Linked DNA regions of Hahella chejuensis KCTC 2396. Each later gene encodes a partner of the first gene's protein in a complex. Links are inferred from orthologs where the notes say so. Each region holds a gene or a part of one and is shown on either strand. Other genes may lie near its edges. The genes, in order: HCH_RS26310 and xseA.

Region 1 (15,921 bases):
AGGACGCGGAATTCTGTTATATCTGCGTCAGGAAGGCCGTGGCATTGGCTTATTGAATAAAATTCGCGCCTACAATCTGCAGGATCAGGGCGCTGATACGGTGGAAGCCAATGAGCAGCTGGGGTTTGCGGCGGATATGCGCGACTATAGTATGTGTAAACCCATGTTGTACCACTTGGGCATCAGTCGTATTCGTTTGATGACGAATAACCCGCGCAAAGTTGATTCACTGACGAAGCTGGGTATTGAGGTCGTTGAAAGAGTGCCTCTGGAAGTGGGGAGAAATCCTCATAATCGCAACTACCTGGCCACTAAAGCTGGCAAGTTGGGGCATTTGCTGACGACACACCAAGACGATGATTATGTTGTCGCTGCGAAGTAATAGAGTCGAGAATTAAAACAGAACTCAGGATTGTCCTGGGAAAGGTTAAACGGGGCGCAAACTGCGCCCCGTTTGCGTTTTCAGGCGCTAGTGCCGGTCTTGGGCGACGCCAGGTTCAAACTCTTTAGGCGCTTTTTGATTGCGTTGGCGATGCCTTGGGCGTCCAAACCGACTTCTTTATGCAGTTCGGCTGGCTTGCCGTGTTCGATGAATTCATCAGGAAGACCCAGTTGCAACACGGGCATGGCGATGCCCTGGGAAGCGAGAAATTCAATCACGCCGCTACCCGCGCCGCCAAGTATGCAGTTCTCCTCCAGCGTCACCAGAAGGTCATGACTTCCCGCCATTTCCAGAATCATATTTTGATCCAGGGGCTTGATGAATCGCATATCTACGACGGTGAAATTACTCTCTTCCGCCACGCCCAAGGCCGCAGGCAACAAGGCGCCGAAGTTCAAAATGACAGTCTGCGCGCCGCGGCGGCGCAGGTTGGCTTTCCCAATCTCCAAGGATTCCAATCCTGGGCTGATGTCGGCGCCTGGTCCGTTGCCTCTTGGGTAGCGGACTGCAGCAGGGCCTGTGTATTGGTATCCCGTGGTTAGCATTTTACGGGTTTCATCTTCATCCGAAGGCGCCATGATCAGCATATTGGGGATGCAGCGCAGAAAGGTAAGATCGAAACTGCCTGCATGGGTAGGACCGTCTTCGCCGACCAGGCCAGCACGGTCGATGGCGAAAAGCACATCCAGGTTCTGGATTGCGACATCGTGGATGAGTTGATCATACGCCCGCTGAAGGAAAGTGGAGTAAATAGCCACTACCGGCTTGGCGCCATCGCAGGCCAGGCCTGCAGCTAATGTCACTGCATGCTGCTCTGCGATGGCGACATCGTAATAACGCTCCGGAAAACGTTTGGAAAACTCAATAAGATCGGAGCCCTCACACATGGCGGGAGTGATGCCTACTAAGCTGGCGTCCTGTTCCGCCATGTCGCACAACCACTGACCAAAAATATTGGAGTAACGCGGCTTTTTAGGCGCTTTGGCGGTGTCTTGCACCTTGGGCTTGGGTTCAATTTTATTGATGGCGTGATAGCCTATTGGGTCGCTTTCCGCATGGGCGAAGCCTTTGCCCTTTTTCGTGACGACATGCAGGAACTGCGGTCCGTTCAGCTCCTTGATGTTGTTCAGGGTCTCAACCAAACGAGGCAAATCGTGGCCGTCAATGGGGCCGATGTAGTTGAAGCCCAACTCTTCGAACAGGGTGCCGGGAGCGACCATGCCTTTGAAGTGTTCTTCCGTCTTGCGCGCCAGCTCCATGAGGCTTGGCGCTCCCTGCAGGACGCGCTTGCCGCTGTCGCGCATCTGGTTGTAGGTCTTGCTCGCCAGAAGGCGGGCGAAGTAGTTGGATAAACCGCCGACATTGCGAGAAATAGACATGTCATTGTCGTTCAGAATCACCAGCAGGTCCGCCTTGGTGTCGGCGGCGTGATTCAAGGCTTCGAACGCCATACCAGCGGTCATGGCGCCGTCGCCGATAACAGCGATGGCTTTTCGCGGCTGGTTCTGCAAGCGGGCGGCGATAGCCATGCCCAGCGCGGCGCTGATGGAGGTGCTGGAGTGGCCGACGCCAAAGGTATCGTAAGGGCTTTCCTCGCGGCGGGGAAAAGCGGCGAGACCGTCCTTTTGCCGAATAGTGAGCATTTGCTCACGGCGGCCGGTAAGAATTTTGTGGGGATAAGCTTGATGCCCCACATCCCAAACCAGTCGGTCCTCCGGTGTGTTGAAGGCGTAGTGCAAAGCTACGGTTAACTCCACTACACCCAGGCCCGCGCCAAAGTGGCCGCCGGATTGGCCTACGCTGTACAGCAAAAATGCACGTAGTTCGTGCGCCAACTGCAGGAGTTCGGCTTCATTGAGAAGGCGCAGCTGGGCCGGAGAGTCGATTTTGTCGAGCAACGGCGTATTGGGCCGATGCACTGGAATTTCTTGAAATACGTATGGTTTTTGCATTCTTGCAGTTGTAGTCGCTCGGTTCTAAGGGATTAGCCGCCGGATCATAAGCCTCGGACGCAAAAAAAATTGCCTATAAAAGCAATCGGCCATTATAAGCGATGTTGGGTTGGAGAACACGGGCAATTGGCGATCAATGCGTGCGCTCTATCATGAAGCTGGCAAGATCCTGCAACCGGGAGTTCTGTAATCCCAACGCCTGCAACTGGCTGAGAGCTTCGTTATGCAGTTGGAGCGCTTTTAGCTTCGCTTGTTCAAGGCCCAATAGTGACGTGTACGTAGGTTTGTTGCGCTCGGCGTCCTTCCCGGCGGTTTTGCCCAGCACACTGGTGTCGCTTTCTACATCTATGATGTCGTCACGGACCTGGAACGCCAAACCAATAGCGCGAGCGAAACGGCGTAAGCCTTCTATGCATTCAGCGTCAGCCCGTCCGCTGGCCAAGGCGCCCAGTACGATGCTGGCTTCAATCAGCGCGCCGGTTTTTTCTAAATGCATGCGCTCCAACTCTTCAAGCTTGAGCGTATGGCCTTCTGAGTAAATATCGATAGCCTGTCCGCCTACCATGCCCTGATGTCCGCTGGCGCGAGCGAGTTCCCGCACCATTTGCAGCACGCTTTCCGCTGAGGCGCCGGAGGATTCGGTTAAAGCGCTGAACGCCAGAGTTTGCAGGCCATCCCCGACCAGGATGGCGGTGGCTTCATCATAAGCGATATGACAGGTGGGTTTGCCCCGGCGCAGGGAGTCGTCATCCATAGCGGGCAAGTCGTCATGCACCAAAGAGTAAGCGTGGATCAGTTCTACCGCGCAGCAGGCGGGCAGCGCCTGTTGCAGATCGCCGCCCAGGGCTTCCGTAGTGGCGAGCAGCAATAAAGGACGCACTCGTTTGCCGCCGTTAAGCACGCAATACCCCATGGCCTCATTCAGCCTGGCCTTGGGGCCTTCCGGCTCGGGAAGCAGATTGGCTAGGGCTTGGTCAATTTGGGCGCGGTTACGCTGGAAAAAATCGTCGAGAGAATCAGTCTTCGGCGTCATTCTGGTCAAAAGGCTTGGTTAGCGGGGTTCCGCGCTCTTCAATTAACTGTTGAACCTTTTGTTCCGCAGTTTGCAAGGCGGTTTGGCAATGGCGAGTGAGTTGGACGCCTTCTTCAAAAGCGACCAGAGCTTCTTCCAGTTTAAGATCGCCTTGCTCCAGCTTTCTCACCAGGGTTTCCAGACGCTGTAACGCATCTTCAAAATCGGGTGTGGAGCCGCTGGCGGACTGGCTGACATCAGAGTTGGCGTTTTTTTCAGTCATCGTATTCTTATGCCGGGTTTTAGCGCAGAGCCACCCTACCTGAGAGCGTCGTCAGGGTCAATCTGTCGCCGTTAAAATTCAGCCGGGCTCCGCTTGACAGGCGTCTCCTTCACCAAACTAACACCCGGATAAGTCAGCAGTTTTTAAATTCCCTGTCTATACTTTTGGGGAAGCCCGGCGCGGCCTGTTCTTGCGTCGGCGTCCTCTGGGTTTATTCTGTACTGTCCACCCGTAAAGGAGCGCTTTGTGGATTTAGCTACGCTTTTGGGCCTCATTGGCGGTTTGGCTATCGTTACGATGGCGATGATGTTAGGCGGCTCAATTGGAATGTTTGTTGATGTGCCGTCGCTGCTTATCGTATTTGGCGGCACACTCTTGGTTGTTTTGATGAAGTTCTCTCTCGGTCAGTTCCTGAGCGCTGGCAAGGTGGCGGCCAAGGCCTTTATGTTCAAGCTGGATAAGCCCGAAGAATTAATTGAACAGGTCGTTGAGCTGGCTGATGCAGCCAGAAAAGGCGGCCTGCTCTCCCTGGAAGGTAAAGAAATTCCCAACGCATTCCTGTCTAAAGGAATACAGCTGTTGATTGACGGCCATGACGGCGATGTCGTCAAAGCGCTGCTGACCAAGGACCGTAATCTCACTGTAGACAGACACAAGCAAGGATCTTCCGTGTTCGGAGCAATGGGAGATGTTGCTCCCGCAATGGGTATGATAGGGACGCTGATCGGTCTGGTGGCGATGCTGTCGAATATGGATGATCCAAAGTCCATTGGACCTGCGATGGCTGTGGCGCTGCTGACCACGTTATATGGCGCCATGTTGGCGAATATGATAGCTATTCCGGTGGCGGATAAATTGAAACTGAGAATGGGAGAGGAAGAGCAGATCAAATCCATGATCATCGACGCTCTATTGGCGATTCAGGCGGGACAGAACCCACGTGTGATTGAAACCATGCTGCGCACCTATCTGCCTGAAGGTAAACGTCAGACTGAAGAAGCCTGACGGGAGTTGCGCCAATGAGTGACGAAGAAGAGCAAAAATGCGAATGTCCTCCCGGGCTGCCCGCCTGGATGGCGACATTCGCCGATTTGATGTCCTTGCTGATGTGTTTCTTTGTGCTGCTGTTGTCTTTCTCAGAGATGGACGCGCTCAAGTTCAAGAGGCTGGCGGGCTCCATGCGGGAAGCCTTCGGCGTGCAGGCTATCGTCAATGTGGACAGCATTCCCAAAGGGACCAGCATCATCGCCCAGGAATTCAGTCCTGGTAAACCTGATCCAACTCCACTGCAGACTATCATGCAGCAAACCGAAATGGATTTGCCCAATCTGGAGCAGCTCTGCGAGCAACAGGTGGCGGACGCACTACAGGAAGAATGCCCGAAGGTTCAAGGAGAAGAACTTAGCGACATTGTGTTGGAAAAGATCAAGATGTTGGTGGAGGAGACGGAGAACGACGCCATTACCCTGGCTTCCGCATTGGAGTCGGAAGTCCGCAACAATCAAGTGGAAGTGGAAACCCGGGGGCGCAAGATTGTCATCCGCGTGCAGGAAAAAGGCTCGTTCAGTAGCGGCTCCGCGGATTTGAATCCTGAGTTTTATCCCGTGATAGACAAGCTGGTGGAATTGCTCAAGTCCATGGAAGGGAGTATCTCCGTGGAAGGGCATTCAGACAGTATTCCCATTCGCACAGCCCGGTTTCGTTCCAACTGGGATCTCTCCGCGGCACGGGCGCTGGAAGTAGCCCATGCATTGTTTGAGTCGGGAGAACTGGAGCCCTCCCGTTTCAGCATCGCCGGTTACGCGGATACCAAGCCCCTGGCGCCGAACGATTCGGCGGAAAACCGCGCCCGCAATCGACGGGTGGAAATTATATTGCAACAACCTCTGGATGATGAGACCAAGAAAGAGATCCAAAAGGCGAGAGACGTCGCCCCTGGTATTCTGCCCAGCGATCAATCTGAGGAATGGCAAGGCTTGGCTCCGGACGAAATATTCTGATTTGGCGACTTGCTGAACGGTTCGCATTAGACCGGGTGAGAGCGTATAAATAGAAAGAGACATGATGGGAGCAGAGTAGCAGGACGCGCATGAGAATATTGGCGTATGAGCGCGGGTGAGAATCTATGTCTGAGTTAGCTGAAAGACGTCGCTTCTTTCGAATTAGCGATACAGTAGGTTTGGCGTATCGGGTGTTGCAGCGAGGGGAGGCCACGGAGAAAGAGTCATCGGCATCCCATGTTAGTTCGGCTTCTTTGCTGACTTTGGAGAATGATATCTCCAAAGCGCTGGAGAGCATGCGGGCGGCGAACGCCGGCTTGGCTCACATGCTTGAGCTGTTCAACCGCAAGATCAACCTGGCGCTTACTCTGGAGAGCCGCAACGATGGCGTCTGGTCAGAACCCCGGCGGGCCAGACGGGTCAATCTCAGCGCCTGCGGAATCGCTTTTCCTGTGGATGATCGCCTGGACGTCGGCGTGACATTGCAACTCCATATGATCTTATATCCCAGCAATATCTCCATGTCCCTGCGTGCGCTCGTTATCGCCTGCGACAAGCCCAGAGCGGACGATGAGGACAAAGACGGCTTTATCCTGCGAGCGGACTTTACGGACATTGAAGAGCAGAATCAGGAAATCCTGATTCAGCATGTCCTCAAGTGTCAGACCCGGCAACTGCGGGAGCGGCGAGAGGAGAAGGAAAAGAAAGACTGACCTCACTTTGATATACGCCCTTCTCGAATGTTTTTTCCCACATCTGCGTGACGCCGCTTGCATCATGCAGCAACAGCGTACTACTGCGGGTGCCGTAGTCCTTCGAGGTAATAAAAGCGGAAGAAAGCAACCGCTCCGCTTCAACGCCTACGCCGGTATCCGGCAGTAGATAGTCCGGCGCGGCGGCGTCATCCGCCAGTAACGCCCAGAGCTCATCCTGATTCGGCTCTGTCATTGCGGAGATGAACCGGCGTTTTCCCGCGGTCAATTTCGGCCATGGCGTATTCAATAATCCGTTGCTCAAACCGTACACCCCTGGCGTTAAGCGTTGATATTGAGGTTCTTTGCGATTACTGAAGTAAGCCAGAGTGGAGCCTGCAAGCATCATCAAGTTAAAGCCGCCGTAGGACTGGCTGGTCGGTTCCAAGGCGGCGGCGAAGTCACCCACGGATAATTCCGATTCCAGAAAGCTCCTGACCAGGGCCCCTCGGGATAGCTGCGCGGCTTCGCGGGGGCCGGAACGGTGATTGGTGACGGCGGCGAAACGACCGTTCGTCGTCGCGCCCATCCAGGTTCCGCCTTCCTGCAAGTCGCGTCCCGCATAGATGCGCGGGCGTTCAGGCCATTGCGTCAGAGGTTGGGTGGGACGGGCATAGAACTCATCGCGATTGGCGGCGACAATCAGCGGAAACCGGGGATTCGCTTGGTAAGCGACAAATAGTAGGCACATAGCTTGCTCCCAGACGTGCGTGGAATTGGAAAAGCACAGAGTCCTTAATTTATGTATCATACCACCTTCTTTATACGGGGCTCCGGGCGGAGTGGCCTGATCCTATTTTGGGGGCGAAATGGTATTCCTGGCGTATTTGGCATTGGGCGCGCTAGCGGGAGTGTTGGCCGGACTGTTCGGCATCGGCGGCGGATTGATTATTGTCCCCGCATTGATTTTCAGCTTCGAACTGCAGGGTGTGGCCCCAAGCGTCGCCACGCACTTGGCTGTCGGTACGTCACTGGCGACAATCATTTTCACTTCAATTAATTCGATTCGCGCGCACCACCAGAAGCAAGGGGTGAACTGGCGCGTATTTCGTCCCATGGCGGTGGGGCTGATGGTTGGCGCGGTGTTGGGCGCGCAGACGGCTTCGTTGATGCCGGCGGCGCAATTGAAGCTGGTAATCGGGATTTTCGCCATTACCATCGGCGTGCAGATGGCTCTGGCGCTGAAACCAAAGCCCCATCGAAGCCTGCCGGGGAGTGGCGTTCTGGTCGGCGTGGGCGGCGGTATCGGTTGGGCGTCCGCCATCTTCGGCATCGGCGGCGGTTCTCTGTCGGTGCCCTATCTGACATGGTGTAACGTGCGCATGCAACAGGCGGTGGGCACCTCCGCCGCCTGCGGTTTGCCGATTGCGTTAATGGGCGCCATTACTAATATCTGGGAAGGGTGGGGCGAAGCGGCGTTGCCGGAATATAGTCTGGGGTTTATCTACCTGCCTGCGCTGGCGGGCATTGCGATAACCAGCATGCCGTTCGCGAGCCTGGGCGCCAAGTTGGCTCATCGTCTGCCCGGAGACGTGCTTAAACGAATTTTCTCAGTGCTGCTGTTTATTGTGGGCGGCCGGTTTCTATATCAAGCGTGGGGACAATTGTGACAGAACGTTGGTTTGACTATCCGAATATCGACCCGGTGGCTTTTTCCGTTGGGCCGCTAAGCGTGCATTGGTATGGGTTGATGTACCTGCTGGGGTTCGCCGCAGCCTGGATGTTGGGAAAACACCGTTCGCATCAGCCGCATGCGCCTATGAAGGAGCAGCAGGTCGCTGACCTGATATTCTGGTGCGCGCTGGGTGTTGTGCTGGGTGGGCGCGTTGGCTATGTCATTTTCTATAATTTCGAGCAGTTTCTGGATGATCCTCTCTGGTTGTTTGAAGTCTGGACTGGCGGCATGTCATTCCACGGCGGACTGATCGGCGTCATTATCGCCATGTGGGTCTACGGTCGTTCATTGGGACTTTCATTCTTTCAGGTGGCGGATTTTGTCGCGCCGCTGGTGCCTATCGGTTTGGGCGCAGGGCGTTTGGGTAATTTTATCGGCGGTGAGTTATGGGGCAGGGCGTCTGATGTCCCCTGGGCCATGGTGTTTCCGCGCGATCCATCACACTTGGCGCGCCATCCCTCACAGCTTTATCAGTTCGCTCTGGAAGGCGTCGCCCTGTTTTTGATCCTGTGGTTCTATTCCGCCAAACCCCGCCCGCGCATGACCGTCTCCGGCCTGTTCCTGCTATGTTACGGCTGCTTCCGTTTCCTGGTGGAGTTTGTGCGCGAACCCGATGCGCAGTTAGGCTACCTTGCATGGGACTGGCTGACCATGGGGCAGGTATTATCAACCCCGATGATTGTGATTGGGGTGGCTTTCATTATTTATGGCCGCACCGTGTATGGGGCGGAAGCAAAAGCGGCGCGGAGTTAGTAGACGTTATATGAAACAGTATCTCGACATGATGCGCCACGTGCGCGAACAAGGGGCCGTCAAAACCGACCGCACCGGCACCGGCACCCGTAGCGTATTTGGTTACCAGATGCGCTTCGATCTGCAACAGGGGTTTCCTTTGGTGACCACCAAGAAGTTGCATTTGCGTTCGATCATTTATGAATTGCTGTGGTTTCTGAATGGCGACACCAATATCAAATATCTGAAGGACAATGGCGTCAGCATCTGGGACGAGTGGGCGGATGAAAGCGGCGACCTGGGGCCCGTTTACGGCTATCAATGGCGCAGCTGGCCGGCGCCGAATGGCGAGCATATTGATCAGATTTCCAATGTGCTGGCGCAGATCAAACGCAACCCGGACTCCCGCCGTCATATGGTGGTGGCGTATAACCCGGCGTTTGTGGACCAAATGGCGCTGCCTCCCTGTCACGCCATGTTCCAGTTTTATGTGGCGGAAGGACGCTTGTCCTGCCAGTTGTACCAGCGCAGCGCTGATATTTTCCTGGGCGTGCCTTTCAATATCGCCAGCTACGCGTTGCTGACACATATGTTTGCGCAGCAGTGCGATCTGGATGTGGGAGATTTCATCTGGACCGGCGGCGACGTCCACTTGTACAACAACCACCTAGATCAAGCAAAAGAACAACTGGATCGTGAACCACGCCCGCTGCCGCAATTGCAGATTCGTCGCAAGCCTGCGTCGCTGTTTGACTATGAATTTGAAGATTTTGAGATTACGGGGTATGACCCGCATCCTCATATCAAAGCGCCGGTAGCGGTTTAAGGAGCAAAGATATGAGCGTAGTGTTATCAATCGTTGTCGCCCGTGCTGAGAATGGCGCTATTGGCGTGGAAAATACGCTGCCCTGGCGTTTATCCAACGACCTGCAGTATTTCAAGCAGGTCACTATGGGCAAGCCGATTATCATGGGCCGCAAGACCTTCGATTCGATTGGGCGTCCGCTGCCGGGCAGAACCAACATTGTGGTGACCCGTAATAAAGACTGGCGTCACGATGGCGTCAATGTGGCTCATTCTCTGGATGAGGCGGTATCTCTGGCGGCGCGGGAGCAGGCGGAAGAAGTCATGCTGATTGGCGGCGCGGAATTGTACCGGCAAGGGCTGGCTGCCGCGCAACGCGTTTATCTGACGGAAGTAAAGACTTCCGTGCAGGGTGATGCGTTCTTCCCTGAGCTTGACCTCGCTGACTGGCGTGAAACATCTCGCGAGTCGCACCCGGCGGATGAGAAAAATCAGTATCCCCATGATTTTGTTGTCTTTGAGCGATCATAACGCCTCAGTTCATGCTCCCTATCGATCACATTATCCCCGAGCTTCTCACCACCCTGGAAGCTCACTCCACTGTTCTGCTGCAGGCCCCGCCAGGGGCCGGTAAGACCACTCGGGTTCCTCTGGCGCTGCTGGATTCGCCCTGGCGCGGTGAGCGCAAAATTCTAATGCTGGAGCCGCGTCGATTGGCGGCGCGCTCTGCCGCTCGCTATATGGCGAAGCAACTGGGAGAGCCGGTTGGACGCCGGGTTGGTTATCGCACTCGCCAGGACACCAAAGTCTCCGCCGATACCCGTATCGAGGTGGTGACGGAAGGTATTTTGACCCGCCTGATTCAATCTGATCCCGCCCTGGAAGACTATGCAGCGGTGCTGTTCGATGAATTTCACGAGCGCTCTTTGCAGGCGGATTTAGGCTTGGCCTTGGTGCGTGAGAGTCAGCAGGCGCTGCGCGAAGACTTGCGGGTGCTGGTCATGTCCGCGACGTTGGACTCCGCCCCCCTTGCGAAACTGCTGGATGATGCGCCAGTGCTGACCAGCGAAGGTCGCGCCTATCCAGTGGACGTGCGCTATCGCCCTCTACAACGAGAGCAGCGACCGGTGGAAAAAGTTGTCGCAGTGGTGCGAGAGGCGCTGGCGGAGGAAAGCGGCTCGCTGTTGGTGTTTTTGCCGGGCGTTGGTGAAATTCGGCGTGCTCATGATTTATTGGCGGAGCATTTGCCAAGTGGAGTGCGATTAGCGCCTCTGTACGGCAACCTTAAAGCAGAAGAGCAGGATCAGGCGATTCTGCCTTGCGCCGAGGGCGAGCGAAAAGTGGTTCTCGCCACCGCTATTGCAGAGACCAGTTTGACCATTGAAGGCGTGCGTGTAGTGATAGACGCCGGTCTGCAGCGACGGGCGGTATTTGATCCCAACAGCGGCATGACCCGCCTCTCAACAGGCAGAGTGTCGAAGGCGTCGGCGGAGCAACGCAAAGGTCGCGCCGGGCGTTTGGAGCCTGGGGTGTGTTATCGCCTCTGGTCGGAGACGGAGCAACAGGGGCTGGCGTCGTATACACCGGCTGAAATACTGGAAGCGGATCTGGCTCCGTTAGTGCTGGAGTTGGCCCAATGGGGAGCGCGTCAGCCACAGGATCTAGTCTGGCTGGACCCACCGCCGAAGGCGCACTGGCGTCAAGCTGTAGATACGCTGCGATGGCTGGACGCGTTGGATGAGACGGGCGCAATCACCTCTCACGGGGAAAATCTGCGTGAATTCGGCATACACCCCCGTTTGGCGCATATGGTGGTGATGGGGAAAGCGATAGGCGCGCCGGTGCTTGCGGCGGAAGTCGCAGCGCTGCTGGGAGAGCGGGATTTGCTGGGGCGCGATGTCGGCGCGGACCTGCAGCAGCGAGTGCGAGCCCTGCGTGGGGAGTACAAAGGCGCCAAGTTGGATCGCCGGCGCTTGGAAAGCGTACGCCAGGATACGCGCAAACTGGTCAATGGAAATGCCAGGGATGACCTGGGGCTTGAGGCCGCCGGCCGTTTACTGGCGTTCGCTTATCCAGATCGCATCGCCCGGCGGCGCCAAGGCTCCAGTCCCCGTTATCAGCTCAGCAATGGACGTGGGGCGGCGTTGGCGGAAGAAGACCCGCTGGGTCGGGAGACTTGGCTGGTCGCCGCCGATCTTGATGGGCAGGCGCGGGAGTCTCGAATATTTTTGGCGGCGGCTTTGAACCCCGCTGACATTGAAATGGGTCTGAGCGCTCATATCGTCACGGAAGACATGGCGGATTGGGACGATCAGCGAGGCGCGGTAGTAGCGCGCCGAGTCAAACGGTTAGGCGCGTTGATTTTGGAAGAGCGGCCAGTTGCCGTAGGCCCTGAGTTGATCAGAGAGGCGCTGCTGACCGCTGTGCGCCGCAAAGGACTGGACAGCCTGCCATGGAGCGACGCTGCGCGGCAGTGGCGCGCGCGCGTCGGCCTGATGCGCAAACAGCAGCCTGACGCATGGCCTGACCTTAGCGATGATGCGCTGTTGGCTGAGCTGGAAAACTGGCTTGGCCCCTTCCTCAATGGCGTATCCAACTGGGCAGGACTGCAAAAACTGGACGTGCTGTCGGCCCTGAAAACCTTGATTGACTACACTGCGCAACACACTCTCGACGCCCAGGCGCCGGTTGTGTTGACGATTCCTACCGGACAGAAGGTCACTCTGGATTACCGGGCGGAGAATGGCCCGGTGCTTGCCGCCAAACTGCAGGCGCTGTTCGGCTGGACAGAAACGCCACGAGTGGCTGGTGGGCGAGTACCGGTGGTGATTCACTTATTATCGCCTTCGCAAAGACCGCTGGCGGTCACCAGCGATTTAGCCAGTTTCTGGCGCAATAGCTATCCGGATGTGCGTAAAGACATGCGCGGCCGTTATCCCAAACACCCCTGGCCGGAAGATCCTCTGACGGCGGAAGCCAAGCAGGGAACCAAGAAGCAACAGTTCTGAAAGATTAAGCAATGAAGGACGCGTTGGTGAGGGGAGGCAGAGTTGTTTTAGACGCGCCGTCAATGTGAAGCCAGTGCGGAGACTGGCTCCGCACTGGTAGGGCGATATCAGATTACTTCAATAACTCTTTATCGCGCACAGCGCCCTTATCGGCGGACGTCGCCAGTAGCGCATAGGCTTTCAGCGCCGTGGTGACTTTACGTGGACGAGGCTGAGCCGGCTTCCAGGCGTCGGCGCCTTTGGCTTCCATCGCCTGACGACGCGCTTTGAGCTGTTCCGGCGTCAGACTGACGTTGATGCCGCGATTGGGAATATCAATGATGATCTCGTCGCCTTCCTCAATCAGACCGATAGCGCCGCCCGCCGCTGCTTCCGGAGAGCAATGGCCGATGGATAGACCGGAGGTGCCGCCGGAGAAACGGCCGTCGGTGAGCAGGGCGCAGGCCTTGCCCAGGCCTTTGGATTTCAGGTAGCTGGTGGGATACAGCATTTCCTGCATGCCCGGTCCGCCTTTGGGGCCTTCATAGCGAATGATCACCACGTCGCCTTCTTTCACTTGGTCGTTCAGAATGCCTTTTACGGCGTCGTCCTGGCTTTCGAAGATTCTGGCTTTGCCCTTGAACAACAGAATGCTTTCATCGACGCCCGCGGTTTTTACGATACAGCCGTCTTCGGCGATGTTGCCGTACAGCACCGCCAGACCGCCTTCTTTACTAAATGCGTGTTCGGCGCTGCGGATACAACCGTTCTCGCGATCCAGGTCCAGCGATGACCAGCGTGTGGACTGGCTAAATGCTTGCTGGGTCGGGATGCCAGCCGGACCGGCTTTAAAGAACTTGTGCAGTTCCGGATCATTATTACGCATGACATCCCATGCATCCAATGCGTCTTTCATGGTGTCGCTGTGGACCGTGGGGACGTCGGTATGCAGCAGTCCGGCGCGATCCAGTTCACCTAGAATCGCCATGATGCCGCCGGCGCGATGCACGTCTTCGATATGATATTTCGGCGTGTTGGGGGCGACCTTGCAGAACTGGCCGACTTTCCGCGACAGGTGGTCGATGTGGGTCATGCTGAAATCCACCTCGGCTTCCTGAGCCGCCGCCAGTAGATGCAGAATGGTATTAGTGGAGCCGCCCATGGCGATGTCCAGAGTCATGGCGTTTTCAAAGGCCTTGAAGCTGGCGATGGAGCGCGGCAATACGGAAGTGTCTTCGTCTTGATAGTAGCGCTTGGTCAAGTCGACGATGCGGCGCGCTGCAGTCAGGAATAGTTGTTCACGATCAGAGTGAGTCGCCAGCGTGGTGCCGTTGCCGGGCAGGGACAGGCCGATGGCTTCAGTCAGACAGTTCATGGAGTTCGCCGTGAACATGCCGGAGCAGGAGCCGCAAGTCGGGCAAGCGGAACGTTCATATTCTTCGGTCAATTCGTCGGAGGCGCTGGAGTCCGCCGCAATCACCATGGCGTCCACTAAGTCCAGTTTGTGCTCGGACAATTTGGTTTTACCGGCTTCCATCGGGCCGCCGGAGACGAAAATAGCTGGAATATTCAGGCGTAGCGCCGCCATCAGCATTCCGGGAGTGATCTTGTCGCAGTTGGAGATGCACACTAAGGCGTCGGCGCAATGCGCATTAGCCATATATTCCACAGAGTCGGCGATGATTTCCCGGGAAGGCAGGCTGTACAGCATGCCGTCATGCCCCATGGCGATGCCGTCGTCCACCGCGATGGTGTTGAACTCTTTCGCAACGCCGCCGGCGGCTTCAATTTCCCGACACACCAGTTGTCCCAGGTCTTTCAAATGAACATGCCCAGGAACGAACTGAGTGAAAGAGTTCACTACGGCGATAATGGGTTTGGAAAAATCTTCGGTCTTCATACCGGTGGCGCGCCAAAGAGCGCGAGCCCCAGCCATATTACGGCCTTTGGTAGTGGTACTGGAGCGGTATTCGGGCATGGTTATACTCCGTGGTTATTAAAACAGCTAACGAAAAGCACTCATCGGCTACAGGATAGCAAACTTGCCTGACCCCATAAATTCTTTTGCCGATCTGGGTCGCTGCATTTTGGATATAGGTCTAGACTTGCTACTGTAGAGTGTGAGCCAACCGGAATGCGCCTCCCATGTCATCAGAATCCCTTGATCAGGCAAGCTCCAACTTGTCGCGACTGAAGCACTTTTCTCTACTGGCCAAGCTATCCGACCCGCAGTTGGTGGTTTTGTCCTCGCGAGCGGACTATCGACGCTTCTCCAAAGGCGCCAAGATTCTCGACTTGGGGAGCAAGGACAGTTATGACTACTTTTTGCTGGAAGGCGAAGTCGCGCTGACGGCGGAGGATGGACGCACGGCGTTGATCGCTGCCGCGTCGCAGGCGGCGCGACAGCCCATCGCGCATTTGCAGCCGCGCCGCTATGAAGTCAAAGCGAAATCGCCTTGTGTGATGCTGGTGGTGGATCAGCCGACCCTGACCCGCATGCTGAAGGACGCGCCGCTGGATTACCAGATTGGCGAAGGTGTGTCGCAGGTGGACCGCACGGAGCATCCCGCCTACTCACTGGTCACCTCGTTCTATCAGGACCTGAATGCGCACCGGTTGACTTTGCCCAGTCTGCCGGACATGGCGATGCGTATTCGCCATGTCACCGAGCAGCCGAACTTTCACCTCAACGATATCGCCAAGGTGATCGTGCGCGATCCCGTACTGACGGCGAAGTTGATTCGTTCCGCCAACAGCCCTTTGTACCGAGGTTTCAAGGAAATTGAGTGCTGCGAGGACGCCGTGGTGCGTTTGGGGCTGGATACCACGCGACAGCTGATCACGATTTTCACGCTGCGGGAAATCTTCCGCAGCAAGAACGCTATGCTGCAAAAACGCATGACCAAGCTATGGCGCCACTCTTCCGATGTTGGTGCGATCTCGTTTGTGCTGGCGCGCATGACGCCGGGAATCAAACCGGAGCAGGCGTTGTTGGCGGGTATTCTTCATGACATCGGCGTGGTGCCGGTGATTATGTATGCGGAAGAGCATCCGGCGCTGCGGACTCACGAGGACATGCTGGAAAGCCTGATTATGGAGCTGCGGCAGGAAATCGGCTGCGCCTTGCTGGAGAGTTGGGAGTTCCCCGACGCCTTCGTAGCGGCGGCGCGTCATGCTGAGGACTACATGTACGACTCCGGCCAGGAAACGCCTACCTATGCGGATCTGGTGATTGTGGCGCAGATACATTCTTACATTGGTAAGCCGGAGCACGGTTCCATA
Region 2 (15,922 bases), 910 kb from region 1 along the record:
GCGCTACCAGACTGCGCTATACCCCGAATGATCTTGAAGATCCGAAAAAGTTGGCTCCCCGAGCTGGACTCGAACCAGCGACCCAATGATTAACAGTCATTTGCTCTACCAACTGAGCTATCGGGGAACGTCATTTTCGAGGCCGCAATAATAATGACATGGGACTATCTCGTCAACCTTTTCTATTATTAAAAACGACGGAAGTTGAAAAAAATTTTAAATCGGTGGGGAGAGGCTATGGAAATCAAGAAGCTGGCGGAGATTAAAAAGATATTGCTGGTTGTGGACCCGACCAAGGAAAGGCAGGAAGTCATTCCCCGTACGATTCGCCTCGCCAAGGCGCTGGGCGCGGAAGTGGAGCTGATGGTGGCGGAATATCAACGGGCGCTGGAGTCCAGTTATCCCTTCGACGCCAAGGCGCTTAGTTCGGCTAAGGACAGTTGTCTGGCCAGTCGCGAACGCTGGCTGGAGGCCTTTGCGGAGCAGATGCGCGCCCACGGCATCGCCGTCACCCAGCATGTGCGCTGGGAGAAGCCTCTCTACAAAGCGGTAGTGGAACGTTGTCGCGAGACACAAGCGCAACTCATTATCAAGGCCACCCATCATCACTCCATCCTGCAGCGGGCGTTATTCACCAATACAGACTGGCATTTGATGCGGGATGCGGATGCGCCAATCTGGTTTGTGCGGGAGGAACATCGCTGGGATGGACATATTCAAGTACTGGCGGCGGTGGACCCGATAGAGGTGGAGGGCTCAGTTAATAATCTGAATCCCCGCATTTTGGACATCGCCCACGAAATTTCCTGTCGCCTGCCTGCGGAACTGAACGTCGTGCACGCCTATGAGCCGATACCTACCGGCATGTTGGTGGAATTTGACGCCATCGTCGCCGATTACGAGGAATATCGCGAGAAAGTGAAGTCCAAGCACCAAAAGGCGCTGGACCGCCTGCTGGAAAACTATGTGGAGTCAAGCACGCATGTGTTTTTCGAAGAAGGCTCGCCGGAGAAAGTGCTACCCGCCTGCGTCAATCAGCACGGACATGATCTGGTGGTGATGGGCGCGGTATCCCGCAGCGGCGTGGACCGCATTTTTATCGGCAGCACGGCGGAGCGGGTGCTGGATCATCTGGAATGTGACGTGCTGGTAATCAAATAAAGGCGCCAACCGGCCGTGCAGTTAACGACGCTTAACAAGTCTTAAAGCGGCCGACGTTTTCCTGCAGCTGCGATGACAGCTGATTGATATTCTCGCTGTTGGAGGAGGTGGTGTTCACCTGCAGCCAGCTTTCATCCAGTAGCGTCTCCAAAGTATGCATGCTTTGCGCGATGCCTTCCGCGTGCTTGGCCTGTTCCTCGGTAGTTTTGGCCACTTGGTCGATCAGGTCGCTGGCCTCTGCAATGCCGCTGTTGGTCTGATCTACGGTCACCGCCAGCGTGCTCATCTGCGACACGCTGTTTTGCGTCATGCTGTTGCTCAGGTTGATCATTTTTTCTGTTTCTTGCGCGTCTTTTTGCAGGCCTTCCATGATTTCGCGGATTTCTTCGGTGGAGTCCCGAGTGCGCAACGCCAATTGCCTGACTTCATCCGCCACTACGGCGAAGCCGCGACCATGCTCGCCGGCGCGGGCGGCTTCGATAGCTGCGTTTAGCGCGAGCAGGTTGGTTTGCTCGGCGATATTGTTGATGACCTGCAGCACTTCCGAGACTTTCTGGCTGCTGCTGGCCAAGCGTTGCATGGAGGCGTAAGAGGTCTCCATTTGCTGGGCCAGTTTGGAAAGCGTGTCCGTATTGTTCTGCAGCAAGCGCTTACCATTATCCGACTGTGAGGCGATGGATTGCGCGATTTCCAGCAATTTGCCCGCCTGCTGGGCGATATCCCGGAAACTGTGGGAGATCAGTTGTGTGGATTCGGATACGGTGACGAATTCGGCTTTTTGTTGCTCCAGGCAGTTTTCGCCCTGATGAGCCACATCCTGCAAGGATTCCGCTGATTGTCCCAGCTCCTGAGATTTGTCATTGATGCTGATGCATATCTGCTGAATCAGCTCGATAAATTGGTTGAACGCGCGCGCCAGACGGCCAAGTTCATCCTGGCCAAGGTATGTCAGGCGCCGGGTGAGGTCGCCGCCGCCTTGGGCGATGTCTTCCATTGTGGCGACCACATCTTTAATGGGCTTGCTGATCAGACGCGACACCAGCGCGGTCAAAACGCTGGAAATGACCAGCGTGACGACCAGAAAGAGCAGCATTTTCACGATATTGGAGTCCAGGGATTCCGCAATGTATCCACTGACGCTGCGCAAGTCGCTCCAGATGCTGGCCTGCTCTTCCGCCACAACGTTCAGGGTGTCGTTGACCAAAGGACGCAGTTCGCTGTCCAAGAGGCTGTTCTGAGTGCGGGCGACGTCGAAGATGGTTTTTGCTTTGCTTTCAAACTGTTTCACCAGGCCATCTATTTCACCAATCCATTTTTCATGCTCCGGCTTGCGCAAGTGTTTTTTCAGGTCGATCACCGCATTTTGCGCCCCATAGACTTCCATCAAAAAAGCGTCGGTTTCTGTGGGCGAGCCGGTGCGCATGAACGCGTTCAGGTTAATGAGCGCGGCCTGTATATGGTTGCTGACCAGGATAGTCCATTGAATCAGCACCTGAGCGCTGGAAGGGTCCAGGGTCACCCTGATGTTATTGGAGAGCTCCAGGGTTTTCGGCACGATTGTTTCCTGCACGGTGGCGATACTGCTGCGTAACTCACGGTTTTTGGGCAGCAGATTGTTGCGAAACAAATCGTCGATGCGCAGGCTGGCGGTTTGCAGGGCGTTGGCGCTTTTCAGTTTGCTGAAATTGGCGTCGGAAAAGTACTCTTGCGCCTGCGCGCTGGCCTGATTGTATTCTTCCAGTGTTTTATCGTTAGGCGTGCGCAGATACTGCTGCTGCAGGCTGGCGCGGGTGGACAGATTGGCGCTGAGCTCGCTGGTCAGGCGCGCTGTCGGTTCGATGACGGTGGAAAAGTGGTTGGCGCGGGTGGTGATTTCCCGTAGAGATGAGATCACTATCAGCGCATAAGCCAGCAACAGAATCAGTATCAGCGCCGGAACCAGACTCAACTTCAGCATCAATGGAAGATTCTGCAGACGCATTCCGCACCTCAGTTATTACATCGCTATTGGCCCGCCGGGGTCATACCGCTCAGCAGGCTTATCAGCAAATCATGGATTTTTTTCGCTTGCGCATACAGGCTGTTCAGGGAGGCGTTGGCTTCCCCCTCGGGCGCCGGGCTGCGCTGTTCGATATTGAGGCCGGCTTTCATGCGGTGGATCTCCGCCAGCACGCTGCGCGCGCCGTCGTAAACATCCAGCACGGTCAAGGCGCCGCTGGGGATGGCTTCCGGACTGGTGGGCTCCACCTCCAGATTGCGCTGCAGTCTGCCGAGCAGGTGATAGTCCTGGTACAGCGCCAGCATCACGTCACGGATACTCTTGTCGCTGTACTGATCCTTTTGCGGCTCGGAAAATTTGAGGTTCTGCGCACGGGCCAGCAGCCTCAGCTCATCTTCGATCAGCTTGAATTGTTTTTGCGTATCGCCGATATCCGGCGGCGGGGCTAGTACGGATAAAACATTGGTGAGCTTCCACAGGCTTTGATAGACATCGGCGCCGGACTTGCCCAAAGGGCGTTCAAATTCCGCTTCCGTACTGATGGACTTGGTTTCCAAAATGGCGTTGAGGCCCTGGTCCGCTTGTTCTAATAGCTCGTATACGTCTTTAGGTCTGAAAATCTGGAAGGGGAGCTGTTTATCTTCGATGGGAGAAAGGTTATTCAGCGTCATCAACTGACGAATCTGCGCATAGGCGTCCAGCGCCTTTGCATAGACCTGATTGGGCAACTTATCCTGAAACACCGGCGCGTCAGATTCGTCAACAGACTTGTTCTGAGCGGCGATCAGACGCTTGGCCTTGATCTGCATTTGTTCGCTGATCTGGAAGACGTTGTTGTTATTGATTATCGCCGCGCCGACATGGCCGCTGAATGCCCATGCCGCCAGCAGGCACAACAACCATCCCGGACGAATTCGCGGGGTCACCATATAGCCAGCCTCAATAGTATGACTTACTTTAAGACTAGCAATAGCTATAAAGAGTGCAAATAAGCGTCGCTTGGATCAATGACTTAGCAGAGAATTTAAATGCGGCAATACATTTTCCACCAGTTGCGGCTGGCCCTTGGCGTTGGGGTGAATCCCGTCGGACTGCATCAAACTGGGATCAAGCGCGACATTATCCAGCAGGAAGGGAACTAACGTGACTTTTTGTTCACTGGCCAGGTCTTGGTAGATCTGATGGAATCCTTCAGCATAAGCCGGTCCATAATTGGGCGGAATGCGCATGCCGATCAGCATGGCCTTTGCGCCGGCGTCAGCGATGCTATCCAGCATAGCCGCCAGGTTGTCTTTAATGATGTTGAGGGGGAAACCACGCAGGCCATCGTTACCACCCAGTTCCAGAAGGACGATATCCGGTTTGTGCTCCTTCAATAACGCTGACAGGCGGGCGCGGCCGCCGCCGGTGGTTTCGCCGGAAATGCTGGCGTTGATCAGGGTGAGGTTGGGGTAGGTGGCGCTAAGCTCGTTTTCCATCAGCGTAATCCAGCCGGATTCCAGGGGGATGCCATAAGCGGCGCTGAGACTGTCCCCTAACACGACAATTTTTACTGGTTGCGATTTATCTGTGACAGCCTGTGTGATAGGGCTTACCATCAGGCAACAGAGCGCAAACAGAGTCCAGACGGACTTGATGACATGACGTTTAAACAGATTGAGGAATGAGGTTGCTGGCATGACTTCGGTTGATGTGCTTGAGGTTAAATCGCTTACGAAAAGTGTCTCCAATGGTAGCGGGCGTTTGGATATATTGAAAGGCGTCGATCTGCAAATCAAGGTGGGGGAGTCGTTGGCGATTATCGGACGCTCCGGCTCCGGCAAGACCACACTGCTGAGCATCATGGCGGGCCTTGATCTGCCGTCAGCCGGTCAGGTGCGTATGCTGGGCAAGGATCTCGCGCAACTGGATGAGGACGGTCGCGCCGCTATTCGCGCCCAACATGTCGGTTTCGTTTTTCAATCCTTTCAGCTCATTCCCACCATGACAGCTCTGGAAAATGTGATGTTGCCGCTGGATCTCGCCGGCGTTGCGGAAAGTCGCGAGCGGGCGCGGGACTGGCTGGACCGAGTGGGGTTGCTGGAGCGAGAGGGGCATTACCCGCGCCAGTTGTCCGGAGGCGAGCAACAGCGGGTCGCCGTAGCCAGAGCTTTCGCCACGGAGCCGGATATTCTGTTTGCGGATGAGCCTACCGGCAATCTGGATCTGGAAACCGGGCAGCACATCATGGATCTGCTGTTTGATCTGAATAAACAGCATTCCACGACATTGATTCTGGTTACTCACGACCGTGAACTGGCAGGCCGCTGCGGTCGATCTCTGGCCCTGGATCAGGGCGTTCTGGAGATGGCGTAATGATGAACTCTATGCGTCCGCTGCAACTTTGGCTGCGAGAATGGCGGCAACCCTCGTTTCGTCTGTTATGGCTGGCGTTGTTCGTCGCGGTGCTGACCGTGGCGTCGATCACCGCTTTTACCGGTCGCTTGAAAGCCGTATTCGACGACGGCGCTTCCCGCTTTCTGGGAGGCGATCAGGTCATTGAGAGCTCAGGCGATCTCTCAGACGCCTGGGTGGATGAAGCGCAAAAACTGGGCCTGGAGACGGCGTTTACGCTGGAGTTCTCCACCATGCTGAATAACGGCGACCAGTTTCAACTGGTGGCTGTAAAAGCCGTGGATAAAGGTTATCCGCTGAAAGGCGAGGTTGGCGTGGTGACCCAGGCTGGCGCGTCGGCGCAAACGGTTCATCATGGGCCGGCGCAAGGTGAGGTCTGGCTGGCGCCAAGACTGTTTTCCCTGCTGGGCGTGGAGCTGGGAGACAGGGTCGGCGTTGGCCGTAAGCAGTTGACCATTACCGGGTTGCTGGCGAAAGAGCCCGACCCTTCGTTTTCCTTTATGAACGTGGCGCCGCGGGTATTGATGAGCTACGAGGATGTCGCCGCCACCGCAGTGGCCCAGCCCGGAAGCCGATTGAAGTATCGCCTTCTGCTGGCGGGGGAGGAGCGGCTGCTGGAGCAGTTCAACGCAGACATCTCGTCTTCACTGACGGCCTCTGAGCGGATTGTCTCCGCCAAGGACGGTCGCCCGGCGGTGTCGCGGGCGATTGAGCGGGCGGAACGTTACCTGTTGCTGGGAGGCGTATTGGGGGTATTGCTGGCGGCGGTGGCGCTCACCGTCACGGCGCAGTATTACGCGCAACAGCAAAAAGACACGGTCGCTCTGCTGAAAACCTTGGGCTGCCGCAGTGGCCAGTTACGTATGCGCTTTGCGTCATTACTGTTGATTTCCGCCGCCAGCGCCTCGGTTTTAGGGCTGGCGTGCGGGTTGTTATTTGAGCAATGGGCGGTATGGGCCATGGGCGACATGCTGCCGCCGCTGCAGAAATCACTGCCTCTGAACTGGGTCTGGTTGCCGTTGCTGACGTTGGCGATTGTGCTGGCGGCGTTCGCCTGGCCGGTGTTTCGGGCTCTGGCCAAACAGCCGCCCATGTTTATTCTGCGTCAGGCGGCGGCCAATGCGGACTTTCAGCGCATGCTCGGGTTCTCTAAGTCGCGTATGTTGTCCGCCCTGGTCGGATTTGCGGCGTTATTGATGGTCTACAGCGGTGAACTAACCATCGTCGCTGCTGTATTGATTGGACTGGCGGCGATGATCGCCATAGCGGCCTGGTTGATGAAAATGTGGGTGAAGCTGCGTCCGCCGCGCCGCACGGTCACGCCAGGCGCCCTGCGGGCAGGGGCCGATCAGTTGAAGCGTCGCCCCTGGTCAACGGTGCCGCACGTACTGGCGCTGGGCAGCGCCTGGGCTTTGCTGCTGACGTTATTTCTGGTGCGGACGGAGTTGGTAGACAACTGGCGGGCGCAAATTCCAGAAAACGCGCCCAATCATTTCTTCATTAACATCGCTCCTTATGAAGTGGAGCCGATGCAAACGCTGTTCGAGCAAAACCAGATTGCTGCGGCGCCACTGTACCCGATGGTGCGGGGTCGCCTGACCCACATCAACGGCGATCCTGTGCGTACAGTGGTGAGCAAGGAGAGAGAGGTTGGCGCGCTGAACCGGGAGCTTAATCTTACCTGGATGGCGGAATTGCCCGAAGATAATCGCATCGTGCGCGGCTCCTGGTGGGACGCGTCGTCGAGCGTGGCCGTCAGTGTCCCTGGCGTCTCCATCGAAAGCCAATTGGCGCAGCGTCTCGACGTAAAGCTGGGAGATGCCCTGACTTTCCAGATCGGCGGCTCCGTGCTGGAATCGAAAGTGCAGAGCATTCGCAGTGTGCAATGGGACAGCCTCAAGCCCAACTTCTACATGGCTTTCGCGCCTGGCGCGCTGGATAGCTTCGCCGCCACCTATCTGACCAGCGCTTATCTGGGCGATAACAAGACTGAAATGGTGAATCGGGTCAATCGACAGTTTCCCACGGTATCTGTGCTGGAACTGGATCAATTTGTCGTGAAAGTGCGTGAAGTGATCGCGCAGGTGTCGCTGGCGATTGAGGCGCTGTTGGCGCTGATTTTTGCGGCGGCGCTGTTGGTGGTGGCGTCTTTACTGGCGCGCGAGGCCCCCTCCCGGCGTGCGGAAACAGCGTTGTTTCGAGCGCTGGGCGCGCACCGGCGCGTCGTGATCGGCGCGACTGTAGGCGAGTTTAGTCTGATCGGCGCTTTCGCCGGCGTCATGGGCGTCATCGTGGCGGAAAGCATAGCGGGCTTCCTGCAATATCGCTTATTTGAGCTGCCTTTTAGCCTGCACTGGGAGCTGTGGTTGCTGGCGCCGTTAATCAGCGCCGGCGCGACCGCGGCGTATGCATACTGGTGTTTGCGGGGCGCTCTGTTGGCTCCGCCTCATGCGACCTTGCAATCTGGCTTTGTGGAGTAGGCTGGCGTCGATGGCGGAGGCGGTTGCTCGGGCGTACAGGCCTAATAAAGCGGTAGATAAGTATCTGCGTGAGTATGCGGAAGCGGAAAGCCAAGGGTTTGAGGGGATTGAGGAGCGGTGGCGCGCCGCTTTGGTCATTCCTGCATTCGCGGAGGACTATCAAAGGCTTAAGCGTGTTGCAGAGGCTCTAACCAAGACTGACTGCCTGCAAATCTGGGTAATCAATGCGCCTGTGTCCGCGGAAGCGGATGCATTGGCGACGACTCGGGAGTGTTTGCGACAAGCCCAAAACGAAGGTCGCACGTTGTGGCGTCGCGCCAATTTGCAGTTGGTGGAGACTGCCGGGCGCTCAATTCTTCTGGTGGATCGATGCGCCGAGGAAGCCTTGATTCCCAAAGAGTCAGGGGTGGGGCTGGCCCGAAAAATAGGCGGCGACATCGCTTTGGCTTTGGTCGTGGCGGGCTATCTGCAAACCCCGTGGATTCATTTCACTGACGCTGACGCCGAACTCCCCTCCGATTATTTCGAGCAAGCGCCGCAGCAGGCTGGTGACGCCGTGGCGCTGGTTCACCCTTTTCGTCACCGTGGCGAAGGCGACGCCAGACAGCAGCTATTGATGCAACTCTATGAAAGTAAGCTGCGATACTACGTGGCGGGCTTGCAGAAAGCGGGGTCTCCCTACGCCTTCCACACTATCGGCAGCACCCTGGCTTGTCGCACGGACGCCTACGCCATGGTGCGCGGCATGCCATTACGGGCGGCGGCGGAGGATTTTTATTTGCTGAACAAGCTCGCCAAGCTTGGGCCGATAATGCAGACAAAAGGCGGCGATATCGTTTTAAGCGGGCGGCTCAGCCGCCGGGTTCCCTTTGGCACCGGACCCGCGTTGCAAAAGGCGTTGGAAGGCGATGGGGCGGTGTTTTTTTATCACCCGGCGACCTACCAGTGCTTGCGCATACTTCTGCAATCTGTAACGGCGCTATGGCGTCTGCGGGAGCAGCCGGAAGCGGCGCTGGCTGATATCTCCTCGGAGCTGGGCGCTTATACCGGACGGGAAGATTTGGCGGGTAGCGCTCTGGAGGCGTTCGCTATTGCCGGGGCGGTGCGCCGTTTTGCTGCGCAATCCTCCACTGAGCAAGCCTTTCGTCGCCACTTTCACTGCTGGTTCGACGGATTTCAGACACTTAAATGGATACACTGGTGGCGGGATAATCTGTACCCCAGTATTCACTGTGATCATGACGAGCAAGTATACGCTTTGATGAACGATATAGAGGATAAGGACGAAGTATGAGTCAAGCCTCACTCTCTGGTATGGCCGATGTAAGAAATTCGCCGCCGGAGTCTCTGTTGATGAAGTTGATTCCCTGGGAATACGCCGCTGAGCCGGGAATGACGATTCGAGGCTGGCGCAGCCGCCCCTCGGGCAAACCGGTCTTGCACTTCATGCACGGCAACGGTTTTTGTGGGTTGACCTACGAGCCGTTGTTACGCCTGCTCGCCGAGCATTACGACCTGTTTCTTAGCGATGCGCAGGGGCACGGCGACAGCGACGCTGGCGACGCATTTCGCGGCTGGAATGCAACGGCGGAAACCGCCTACGCCGCCTGGCGGCGTTTTCGTGCGGATTATGGCGCGGTTCCTGCGTTAGGTGTGGGACACAGCTTTGGCGGCGTATTGACCACGCTGATCGCCGCCGCCCACCAGGATGCGTTTGATCAGGTGGTGGCGCTGGACCCGGTTTACTTCACGCCAACCATGTTGCGAGCGCTGACCGCCTATCGCTGGCTGCGATTACGCGCGCCAAATCCCTTGGCGGCGCGGGCGGAAAATCGACGCGATGGCTGGGATGATATGGCGGCGGCGCGTAAGTATTTTGAGGGGCGCGGCATGCTGAAAGGGTGGCGCGACGATGCGTTGGAGGCTTATATCCAACATGCGCTGCAGGAAACGGAGCGGGGGGTGGCCTTGAAGTGCCCACCCCGTCTGGAAGCGGCGGTGTTTGCGACTTTTCCGGAGAAGTTGTGGCCTTCCATTAAAAAAGCGCGGCGGCCTATGGCGATTATTTATGGAGAGAGCACATACCCTTTCGTGGTGAAATCAGCGCAGCGGGCGGCGTCGATAAACCCCAACGTACGGTTGCAGACCCTTCCTGGCGGGCATTGCTTTATGCAGGAAGATCCGGACGCCGCCTTCACGCATATTATGGCGCTGGCGGCGTCCGCTGCGGGTTAGCGCAAACGATAGCTTTGCAGGCGGGTGAGCAGCGATAAGTCCTTGCGCTGCGCCGCCTCTGTCGCTATGGCGCAGAATACGGGCTTGGCTTGCTGGCCGGGGCCGGCGGCGCCCAAGGTGAGGGTGTTCTGCTTCATGACCCAGCCGCTGGCGTTTATCAGGGCGACTTCGACCACAATATTATTCACCTCTAATGCGCTTTGATTGCTATAGGTAATGAAAGCGCGGCCTTGTTTGTCCTTCAGAGTCTGAATTTGCAAATAGCGTTCGGGGTTTTTGGGCAGGTCCAAACGCGATAGCTTTTGTCTGGCTTCCTGGCCATAAGCCCCGGAGGCTTCAGCGGCGGCGCTGTAGTGGCTGATGGCTGCGGCGGAGTTATTGCTTTGCGCTTCGATATCTCCCAGCGCCAGATTGGCGACGGAAGTCGGTAGCAAGTCATTGGCCCGGCGCAGGTCCTGCGCGGCTTTGGCGCTGTCGCCCAACTCTTTGTAGGTCAGGCCGCGCTTGAGAGGGTGGGCGAAGTATTCCGGATTAAGCGACACCGCTTTGTCGTATTCTTTTAAGGCCGCGGATTCTTTGTTCTGCTTTTTATAGATATCGCCGCGCAGGGAGTAAAACATCGCCTCTTCCGATTCCAGTTTGATGGCCTGATTGGCCAGCTGCAGCGCTTTGTCGTCGTCGCCTGCTTTCAGCGCTTTTACGCCCTTGTCGTAAGCATCATAGGCGGGTACGGTTTTTCGCAGGCGAGCCGTCGCTCTCATAAAGGCGTCTTCGCCGCGATAGTTCGACTGGGGCAGCGTCAGGGCTGTACGGCGGTTTTCCTCCACGCGCTCAGGGGAGGGCGGGTGTGAGGCGAATAATCCTTCCAGCCAATTCTGTGATTGCCCCTCGGAAAGTTTCATGAACAGTTGCTGCAACTCCACCGCCGCCTGGGTGTCATAACCGGCGGCGGCCATGTATTGCATGCCATAGTGGTCGGACTCCAACTCATGATCCCGCCCATATTTCGCTACCGCCATGGCGGCTCCGCCCACCAGAATGTCGCGATAGTCCTGGTTGTCCAGCGCCAGACCCAAGCCAGCCACGCCGGCTGATATGAGCAAATTTGACTGCATGCGCTTGGCGCTGTGACGGGCGGCGGCGTGAACGATTTCGTGACCGAGCACGGCGGCCAGTTGCGCCTCGTCATCCAGTTTCGCCAACAGCCCGCGGTTGATGGCGATCTTGCCGGAGGGCAACGCCCAGGCGTTGGGAACGGAATTATTGAGTACGACGAATTCGTAGGGCAGATCGGGGCGGTCGCTGACTTTGGCGAGCTTTTCACCGACTTGGCGCACATAGAAGGTCAGCTCTGGATCAAGATAATACAGCCCGCCCTGGGATTGCTGAGCGGGCTGGTATTGCTCTTGTCCCAGGCTCATCTCCTGCTGCTCGCTGATGATCATGATTTCGCGTTTGCCAGTGACCGGGTTCACGCTGCACCCTTGCAGCAGGATCAAGATTAAGCACAGGCTACAAGTAAAGAGGCGTAGCATTCTCTTCTCCAAGCGTCTAAATGAATTTCTACAAAAAATGGTCAAAAATAGTATCAACGTATCTAACGATTAAGGTGTTATGAATCTACTGGATTATATTGCTCTCGTCTGGTTTTTATTGAATTGCGTCGGTTACACCTATTATTCGGAACACCGCGCCAAAACCCGGCCCTGCTTATCCAATACATTGGATTTGTATCGCGCCGACTGGATGCGCCGCACGCTGATGCGCGACGCGCGCATCGCCGACGCCTCCGTGGTCGGCAATCTGGAGCGCAATGGCGCTTTTTTCGCCTCCAGCAGCCTGTTGATCCTGGCGGGTTTGATCACGGCTATAGGGTATACGGACAAAGCCATGTCCGTCTTTAGTGATCTACCCTATATCGCGCAAACGGGAAAGTTTATGTGGGAACTCAAACTGGTGGTGCTGTGCGCGGTGTTTGTGTACTCCTTTTTTAAATTCACCTGGTCCATGCGCCAATACAACTTCTGCGGGGTGCTGATCAGCAGCGCCCCGTTGACCTATGAAGATAAGGTCAGCTCCGGCGCTCGCGAGGCGCTGGCCAAGACCGCCGCCAGGGTGGCGAATCTGGCCGGGGATTCTTTTAACCTGGGTTTGCGTTCATACTATTACGGACTCGCCGTGTTGACCTGGTTTATCCATCCGCTATTGTTCATGGCGATAACCAGCGCCGTGGTGGCCATCCTGTTTCAACGGGAGTTCCGGTCCCGCGCCCTTAAAGCGTTGCGCGCCGGTAAAACCTTTGAGGATGCAGCGGCGGGGAACGAGTAATCGCGGAGCGTCGACGATATTTGCGTGTGACGTCGCCGCGGTTGAATTACTTCTGCGTCATTGATGTCTGGAATTGATGAAATCCGGGCGTCGTTGCGCAGGTAGCTCATTCAATTTAAATAGCGACGGATAACTGAAACATGCAGCAGTACGAACCCTGGGAGAACGATGAGCTTCGTTTCGGCCGGGTATCGAGGTTTCTGGATAGCCTTAATCAATGCCGAGAACTTGGCGTCAAGGTCACCTGCGCCAATGCAGATGGTCTGGAGCTGGAACTGCCCTATAGCGAACATATTGTCGGCGACACCGATACGGGCGTCATTCATGGCGGGGCCATCACTACATTGATGGATACCGCCTCAGGCGGCAGCGTCTTGTGTTGCCTGCCGGAGCTGGAGCTGTGCCCCACTCTGGATCTGCGGGTAGACTATATGCGTCCGGCGCAGCCCGGCAAAACTGTCTTCGCACGCGCCCGTTGTTATCGGGTGACCGGTACGATCGTTTTCACTCGCTGTGAAGCCTTTCAACGGGGCCCGGACACGACGGTGGCCAACTGCGTCGCCACGTTCATGCGGATTGGGCGTGATGCGTCCCCCGATTGGTTCTGGGAAAAGATCGAGGGCAGGAAGTAATCATGGAGTCTTTACAGCAACACGTCGCCCAGGCGCATCGTAGCGGCGACTACAACAAGCTTCTGGAGCTGATTCCCTACGCCAGCACGTTGGGCGTGCGTTGCGAACGCTTCGGTAACGAAGTGGTGTTTATCCTGCCCAAACGTGAGCAGAATCTGGGGAATCCTATTTTGCCGGCGATTCACGGTGGTGTGATTGGTGGGTTCATGGAGCTGTCCGCCGCCTTCCATCTGGCGATTTTCCTGGAAATCGACACCTTTCCACGTATTGTCGACTTTTCTTTGGACTATCTGCGTGCGGGTCTGTATCAGGAGACCTATGCGGAATGCAAACTGACTCGTCGCGGCAATCGGGTCGCCAATGTCAGCGTCAGCGCCTGGCAGAAAAAGCGTAAAGACCCTATCGCATTGGCTCGGGCGCATTTTTTGCTCGGCTGAGCCGCTTTGTAGAGCCGTGGGTCCTTGCCTACGGCTTTTCTCTACTCTCCTTATATATAGATATAGCGCTTCTAGCGCTTTCTTTTTGCGTGGATCTTGTCTTACTTGTCGACGAGGTTGCTGCATTCCGCCGGTTAAGGACTTTTCTGCTAGACGGAGGCGACCACTTCACAATGAATTTCACCGTCGCTGAGACGGGCTTTGACTTTCTGTCCCGTGCGCACCTCTTTCTCGCTGCGAATAATCTGGCCATTTTCGTCGGATACGATGGCGTATCCTCGCGCCAGGGTGGCGATGGGGCTGACCGCCTCCATGTGCCCACACAGCTTGGCGAAATGCTGAGACTTGTGCCTTAACACGGACAGGACAGCGGTCTGCAAGCGGTGATTGAGGGCGTCCACCGTGGCGTAGCGGTTTTTTAAGGATTGCCGGGGACTGGACGCCAGCAGGCGGTCACGTAGATGCGTCAATTGATTACGCCGGACGGATAGCAGGTTTTGCGCCTGCCGATGCAGACGCACCTCCAGATCGTCCAGACGCTGGGCTGACTCCTGCAGGCGACGGCCGGGGTGTTTGAGTCGCCCCCTGAGTTGATTAAGTCGCAACCCTTCCTGTCGCAACAGGCGCTGCGCGGCGGCGTCGAGCCTTTGTTCGTAGATCAGGAAGCGATGTTTCCACTCAGCTTGATCCGGACTTACTTTTTCCGCGGCGGCGGAAGGCGTAGGCGCGCGCAGATCGGCGACCAGATCGGCGATGGTGATGTCGGTTTCATGGCCGACGGCGCTGACGACAGGAATGGCGCTCGCGGCGATGGCGCGGGCCACAGGCTCCTCGTTGAAGGCCCATAAGTCCTCTAATGAGCCGCCGCCGCGACCGACGATCAATACGTCGCAGCAATTCAGCCGGTTGGCGCTTGCTATCGCGGCGACAATCGCGGGTCCGGCTTCTTTGCCTTGAACCGGGACCGGAAATAATAGCACTGGAATGGCGGGGAAGCGTCTCTCCAATACAGTGAGAATGTCGCGTACGGCCGCGCCGGTCGGAGAAGTGATCACGCCGACTTGCTTGGGCATGGCTGGTAACGGACGCTTGCGGCTCTCCTCAAATAGCCCTTCACGAGACAGCTTGAGTTTCAGCTCCTCAAACGCGCGCCGCAGTTCGCCTTCCCCCGCCAGTTCCATGCTCTCAGCAATCAACTGAAACTCACCGCGTCCTTCATAAAGACTGACCTTTGCGCGTAAAGTAACCGCCTCGCCATCCCGGGGGCGCTGCTTCACAAACATATTGCGATTGCGGAACATGGCGCAACGCACCTGGGCTTTGTCGTCCTTTAGTGAGAAGTACCAATGTCCTGAGCTGGGGCAGCTGAAGTTGGAAATTTCACCCGTCACCCAGACCTGCATGAAGCTGACTTCCAAAAGTCGGCGCACTTGGCGGTTCAATTCGGTGACGGAGAAGGGAGAATGGGGGCTGAGTTCGCTCATTATGCTGTATTTTTATCCAACTCTGTGGGTTGTTTTGCCTGTTTGAAGAGGAAAAACAGAATTTCTTAGAGAAATGCGGGTATTAGGGAAGTCCGTAAGTTTACTGATTATGCCTTAAAATTTATAATAGTCCGATTAACTTATTTGCAAGCAAAAAGGCGATTCATATGCTGCGCATAGCTCAAGAAGCGCTAACCTTCGACGACGTTCTCCTCATTCCCGGTTATTCTGAAGTCCTGCCCAAAGACGTCAGCCTGACTACCCGACTTACCCGCGACATCACGATCAATCTCCCCCTTGTCTCCGCCGCCATGGATACCGTAACGGAAGCCCGTTTGGCTATCGCATTGGCGCAGGAAGGCGGCATCGGCATCATTCATAAGAATATGACGATTGAGCAGCAAGCGGCGGAAGTGCGCATGGTGAAGAAATTTGAAAGTGGTGTGGTGAAAGACCCCATCACTGTTTCACCGAGCAACACGGTCAGTGAAGTCCGCGCCATCACCATGGCCAATAATATTTCTGGTCTGCCGGTGGTGGATGGTAAGGATCTGGTGGGCATTATCACCGGTCGCGACATCCGTTTTGAAAACAACCTGAACAAGAAAGTTCAGGAACTGATGACGCCGAAAGAGAAGCTGGTCACCGTCACCGAAGGTTACGACATGGAAACGGTGAAGAACCTGCTGCACCGCCACCGTATCGAAAAAGTGTTGGTGGTGAACAACGAGTTCGAGCTGAAGGGCTTGATCACGCTGAAAGATATTCAGAA

Evidence for each region.
Region 2: the proteins of HCH_RS26310 (region 1) and xseA are in contact, whole or in part, in a cryo-EM structure (PDB 8TXR), measured with the Escherichia coli proteins. The link is inferred for Hahella chejuensis KCTC 2396 from one-to-one orthologs.

The regions. Positions count from the first base shown.
Region 1 is NC_007645.1:5,972,140-5,988,060, reverse strand. What follows is about bases 2,051-4,988. They hold HCH_RS26310 (exodeoxyribonuclease VII small subunit), read right to left. Parts: upstream 3,690-4,988; coding sequence 3,411-3,689; downstream 2,051-3,410. Other genes in these bases: HCH_RS26300 (flagellar motor protein MotB), read left to right, coding at 4,709-4,988; pomA (flagellar motor protein PomA), read left to right, coding at 3,936-4,694; HCH_RS26315 (polyprenyl synthetase family protein), read right to left, coding at 2,528-3,427; dxs (1-deoxy-D-xylulose-5-phosphate synthase), read right to left, coding at 2,051-2,394. In the rest of the region: ribA (GTP cyclohydrolase II), read left to right, coding at 1-382; more of dxs, read right to left, coding at 463-2,050; more of HCH_RS26300, read left to right, coding at 4,989-5,689; HCH_RS26295 (PilZ domain-containing protein), read left to right, coding at 5,815-6,402; HCH_RS26290 (NRDE family protein), read right to left, coding at 6,344-7,132; HCH_RS26285 (sulfite exporter TauE/SafE family protein), read left to right, coding at 7,251-8,051; lgt (prolipoprotein diacylglyceryl transferase), read left to right, coding at 8,048-8,869; thyA (thymidylate synthase), read left to right, coding at 8,880-9,674; HCH_RS26270 (dihydrofolate reductase), read left to right, coding at 9,686-10,183; ATP-dependent helicase HrpB, read left to right, coding at 10,195-12,660; ilvD (dihydroxy-acid dehydratase), read right to left, coding at 12,773-14,617; HCH_RS26255 (HDOD domain-containing protein), read left to right, coding at 14,785-15,921. UniProt on the Escherichia coli protein: Bidirectionally degrades single-stranded DNA into large acid-insoluble oligonucleotides, which are then degraded further into small acid-soluble oligonucleotides.
Region 2 is NC_007645.1:5,074,981-5,090,902, reverse strand. The notes cover bases 12,984-15,922. They hold xseA (exodeoxyribonuclease VII large subunit), read right to left. Parts: upstream 15,151-15,922; coding sequence 13,816-15,150; downstream 12,984-13,815. Other genes in these bases: guaB (IMP dehydrogenase), read left to right, coding at 15,318-15,922; HCH_RS22195 (PaaI family thioesterase), read left to right, coding at 13,232-13,666; HCH_RS22200 (PaaI family thioesterase), read left to right, coding at 12,984-13,229. In the rest of the region: HCH_RS22250 (universal stress protein), read left to right, coding at 238-1,161; HCH_RS22245 (methyl-accepting chemotaxis protein), read right to left, coding at 1,193-3,142; HCH_RS22240 (hypothetical protein), read right to left, coding at 3,166-4,089; HCH_RS22235 (arylesterase), read right to left, coding at 4,165-4,839; HCH_RS22230 (ABC transporter ATP-binding protein), read left to right, coding at 4,838-5,515; HCH_RS22225 (ABC transporter permease), read left to right, coding at 5,515-8,034; HCH_RS22220 (hypothetical protein), read left to right, coding at 8,003-9,328; HCH_RS22215 (alpha/beta fold hydrolase), read left to right, coding at 9,325-10,269; HCH_RS22210 (M48 family metalloprotease), read right to left, coding at 10,266-11,744; HCH_RS22205 (DUF599 domain-containing protein), read left to right, coding at 11,884-12,597; more of HCH_RS22200, read left to right, coding at 12,738-12,983. UniProt on the Escherichia coli protein: Bidirectionally degrades single-stranded DNA into large acid-insoluble oligonucleotides, which are then degraded further into small acid-soluble oligonucleotides.